DNA from 2 places in the Serratia sarumanii genome. Region 1 is predicted to be linked to the other one. Evidence: predicted binding sites of a transcription regulator. Region 1 holds the regulator's gene; the other holds the start of a gene.

Region 1 (2,181 bases):
GCGTCATCGCGATGTGGAGTTGACGCCCGCCGGTGCGCTGTTTATCAAAGATGCGCGAGTTGTTATCAAAAAAATGCTCGACACCCGCCGCCACTGTCAGCAGGTGGCCAACGGATGGCGCGGCCAGCTGAATATCGCGGTCGACATCATCGTCAAACCGCAGCGCAGCCGCCAACTGGTGCTGGATTTCTACCGTCATTTCCCCGACGTCGAATTGATGCTGCAACCCGAAGTGTTCAACGGCGTGTGGGATGCCTTGGTGGATGGCAGGGCGGACATGGCGATCGGCGCCACGCGCGCGGTGCCGGTCGGCGGCGGCTTCGCCTTCCGCGACATGGGTTATATGAACTGGCTGTGTGTGGCCAGCCCGCAACATCCTCTCGCGCAGTTGACGGGGCCGCTGAATGACGATCAGCTGCGGCCGTACCCTTCGCTTTGCCTGGAGGACACCTCTCGCAATCTGCCCAAGCGCGTCACCTGGACGCTGGATAACCAGCGGCGGCTGGTGGTGCCGGACTGGACTTCGGCGCTCGACTGTCTGTGCGCCGGGCTGTGCGTCGGCATGATGCCGGCGCATCGGGCGCTGCCGCGGGTGCAGCGCGGTGAGCTGACGGCGTTGCAGCTGCAGCAGCCGTTTCCCGCCAGCCCTTGCTGCCTGACCTGGCAGCAGGATAAACCGTCACCGGCGATGAGCTGGCTGCTGGCGTATCTGGGCGATGGGGAGACGCTGAATCAGGAGTGGCTGAGCGAGGTGGAACCGGAAGCCGCGCAGGCTTCCGGCGCGGGGGATTAGCGGCGGTAGTCGATGAACGGGCCGTCGGCGACCGAGCGGCGTTCGATCAGCTTCGGATGCACTTCGATCACCTGCGACTCTTCGCGTTTACTGATAATGCGATCCAGCAGCATGGTGAAGGCCATTTCGCCCAGACGCTCTTTCGGCTGGTGAATGGTGGTCAGCGCCGGGGTGAAGTAGCGAGCGTTGCGCACGTTGTCATAGCCGATCACGGAAATATCCTGCGGCACCCGCAGCCCCAGCTCGTCGGCCGCGCAGATGGCGCCCATCGCCATGATATCGCCGCCGCAGAATACCGCGGTCGGCCGCTGTTTTTGCGACAGGATTTGGTGCATCGCCTTGTAGCCGGACTCCGGCTCGAAGTCACCCTGGACGATCCACTCTTCGCGAATGTCGATATGCGCTTCCTGCAGCGCCTTCATAAAGCCCTGATGACGGCCGCCGCCAGTGTTGCGCGACAGCTGGCCCGGAATGGCGCCGATATCGCGGTGGCCGCGCTCGATCAGGTAACGGCCGGCCAGATAGCCGCCTTCGAACGCGTTATCGATGATGGTGTCGGTGAAGTCGCCGCGCGCGGCGCCCCAGTCCATCACCACCATCGGGATGTTGCGGTAATCTTCCAGCATGCCCAGCAGCTGATCCGGGTACTCGGAGCACATGACCAACAGGCCGTCGACGCGCTTTTGCGCCAGCATCGCCAGGTAGGCGCGCTGCTTGTCCAGATTGTTGTGCGAGTTGCACAGGATCAGGGTGTAGCCTTTGCTGTAGCAGCTGTTTTCCACCGCCTCGATCACTTCGGCAAAGTAGGGCGCTTCGCTCGAGGTGGCCAGCAGGCCGATCGACTTGGTGTGATTGACTTTCAGGCTGCGCGCCACGGCGCTCGGCGAGTAGTGCAGCTCTTTGATGGCGGCCCACACGGCCGCTTTGGTCTCTTCGGCGACGAAACGAGTCTTATTGATGACGTGCGAAACGGTGGTGGTGGAAACGCCCGCGCGTTTGGCCACATCTTTAATCGTTGCCATGTAAGGAATGACTCCTGAACTCACATGTTTACAGCATGTAAGTGTGATGTTAATCGTTTGCCTACGTAGATCCTTCTCCAGAGAAGCGAAAACTGAGTTTTTAGTGTGTTGAAGTCTTCAGCGCTTAATCAGGAGGGGCATGGATGCCGGTACGCAGTTGTGAACTGCGAATTTTGTCGCATATTGAACAAAAGTGGAAGAGGTAATCGAGATTATAAACCGGGAAATGATAACAAGATTTTATCGGCGAACTGTGGGAAAATGATTTGACGTACTAATTGTACGCCTTTTATCCTTAGGAAAGCCCATTTTAAAGGAGTTGTCATGGATACCGAATTGAAGATGTCGCTGTTCACCACCGTCTGC
Region 2 (2,181 bases), 420 kb from region 1:
CGGCGGCAGTGGCCCAAACCAACGACAGCAGGCCGGTGAGGGTAGCGGCGCTGAGCCAGCGCCGTAAAGCGATGCGTTCTTTCATTCAGGCTCTCCTTTTCCAGGCCTTTCAGGCGGTCTGACGTGCCGCCAGCGGCGAGGCGACGCGCAGCGCGGGCGGTTTGCGGCGGCCAAGCGCCAGATAGAAACTGGCCAGCGCCTCTTCCAGCCGGGCGGCGACGGCGTCGGTGAGCGTGGCGCCTTCGCCGGTCAGTTGGATCTGGCTGTCGTCGGCGAATACGCCGTGCAGCACTTCCTGCGCTTTCAGCGCTGCCAGCACCGGTTTGAGCGCATAGTCCACCGCCAGCATGTGGCCGACAGAACCGCCGGTCGCCAGCGGCAGCACCACCTTATGATCCAGAGCTCGTTCCGGCAGCAGATCCAGCAAGGTCTTCAGCGCACCGGAAAACGACGCTTTATAAACCGGCGTGGAAATCAGCAGGCCGTCGGCCTGCGCCAGCTGGTCGGCAAACGCCTTGATCGCCGGGCTGTTGAAGTTGGCATACAGCAGGTCTTCGGCATCGAAGTCGTGCAGGGTATAAGCCGTCACTTCCACCCCTTGCTGCCGCAGCCAGTTCTGGCTCAGCGCGAGCAGTGCGGCGGAACGTGATGGGATGCGTGGGCTGCCGGCCAGTGATATAACGCGCATTGCCACTCCTTATAACTAAAAGTTAGGTTTAATTAGAAAATCAATGAGAAGTGTTTTAAACCTACCAGCAACCGGGCGCGTTTTTTAAATCTCATTTTTTGATTTGGATATGCGCAAAAGCGGATTGGCGCCGATTTGGCGGTGAAGCGGGAAAACGATTGCGTAAAAACCGCTTTTTTTGCCTTTAATCAATTCCAATTAGGCGGGGGATACCGGATAATACGCCCCCGGTTTGCAACCGGGAAATCAGGAGAGTCCATGTACTACCCCCTCATCAGGAAAGCGTTGTTCCAGCTCGATCCCGAGCGCGCGCACGAAGTGACCTTTCGTCAGCTCAGCCGTATTACCGGCACCCCATTAGCGTTTCTTGTCCGTCAGTCCGTGCCGACCAAACCGGTCAGCTGCATGGGGCTGTCGTTTAAAAACCCGTTGGGATTGGCCGCCGGTCTGGATAAAAACGGCGAATGCATCGATGCGTTCGGCGCGATGGGCTTCGGCCATGTGGAAGTCGGCACCGTGACGCCGCGCCCGCAGCCGGGCAACGACAAGCCGCGCTTGTTCCGCGTGATTGAGGCGGAAGGCCTGATCAACCGCATGGGGTTCAATAACCATGGCGTGGACAATCTGGTTGAAAACGTTAAGAAATCCCATTTCGGCGGCATTCTTGGGATCAATATCGGCAAGAATAAAGACACCCCGGTCGAACAGGGTAAAGACGATTATTTGATCTGCATGGATAAAGTTTATCCGTATGCCGGTTATATCGCGATTAACATCTCTTCACCGAATACCCCGGGGTTACGATCCTTACAGTATGGCGAAGCGCTGGACGATCTTTTGGCTGCGATTAAAAATAAGCAGCAGGAATTACATGCGCGCCATCACAAATATGTGCCGGTGGCGGTAAAGATCGCGCCGGATCTTTCAGAAGACGAATTGATCCAAATTGCCGATAGCCTGGTGCGGCATAATATCGATGGCGTGATCGCCACCAATACCACCTTGGATCGAAAATTGATCCAGGGGTTAAATTACTGCGAACAAGCAGGCGGATTAAGTGGGCGTCCGTTGCAATCGCGCAGCACGGAAGTGATCCGTCGTCTTTCCACCGAACTGCAAGGGCGCCTGCCGATTATCGGCGTGGGCGGCATCGATTCGCTGACGGCGGCGCGCGAAAAAATGGAGGCCGGCGCGAGCCTGCTGCAAATTTATTCCGGATTTATCTATCACGGCCCGCGTTTGATTAAAGATATCGTTACCCATATCTAATATTTTTCCTCTCATTTTATTCCGGGGGTTTATTTCTGCCCCCGGCTCGTCTATATTTTGTTCGTTAGCATAAATATCGTTCGCGGAATTATCCGATGTTTAAGCTATTTTATCGGTGATAAAATCGCCTTTTAGGGTGAGTGCGGCGTTGGCATAGGCAGCGAGAAGGATACGAAATGAAGATAAAACCTGACGATAATTGGCGTTGGTATTTTGATGCCGAA

Evidence for each region. Region 1 encodes PurR, which represses purine synthesis genes. Its sites were predicted from a motif close to CANGCAAACGTTTGCNTG; they were not measured.
Region 2: the regulator PurR is predicted to act here: its motif matches at 836-853, upstream of pyrD (quinone-dependent dihydroorotate dehydrogenase).

Annotation. Positions count from the first base shown of each region.
Region 1 covers NZ_CP124750.1:2,213,229-2,215,409, forward strand. The annotation lists gene punR (DNA-binding transcriptional activator PunR) at 1-793, shown strand, start outside; gene purR (HTH-type transcriptional repressor PurR) at 790-1,815, opposite strand; gene cydH (cytochrome bd-I oxidase subunit CydH) at 2,140-2,181, shown strand, end outside.
Region 2 covers NZ_CP124750.1:1,789,299-1,791,479, forward strand. The annotation lists gene SSARUM_RS08450 (sulfonate ABC transporter substrate-binding protein) at 1-85, opposite strand, end outside; gene ssuE (NADPH-dependent FMN reductase) at 110-688, opposite strand; gene pyrD (quinone-dependent dihydroorotate dehydrogenase) at 947-1,957, shown strand; gene SSARUM_RS08465 (cell division protein ZapC) at 2,134-2,181, shown strand, end outside.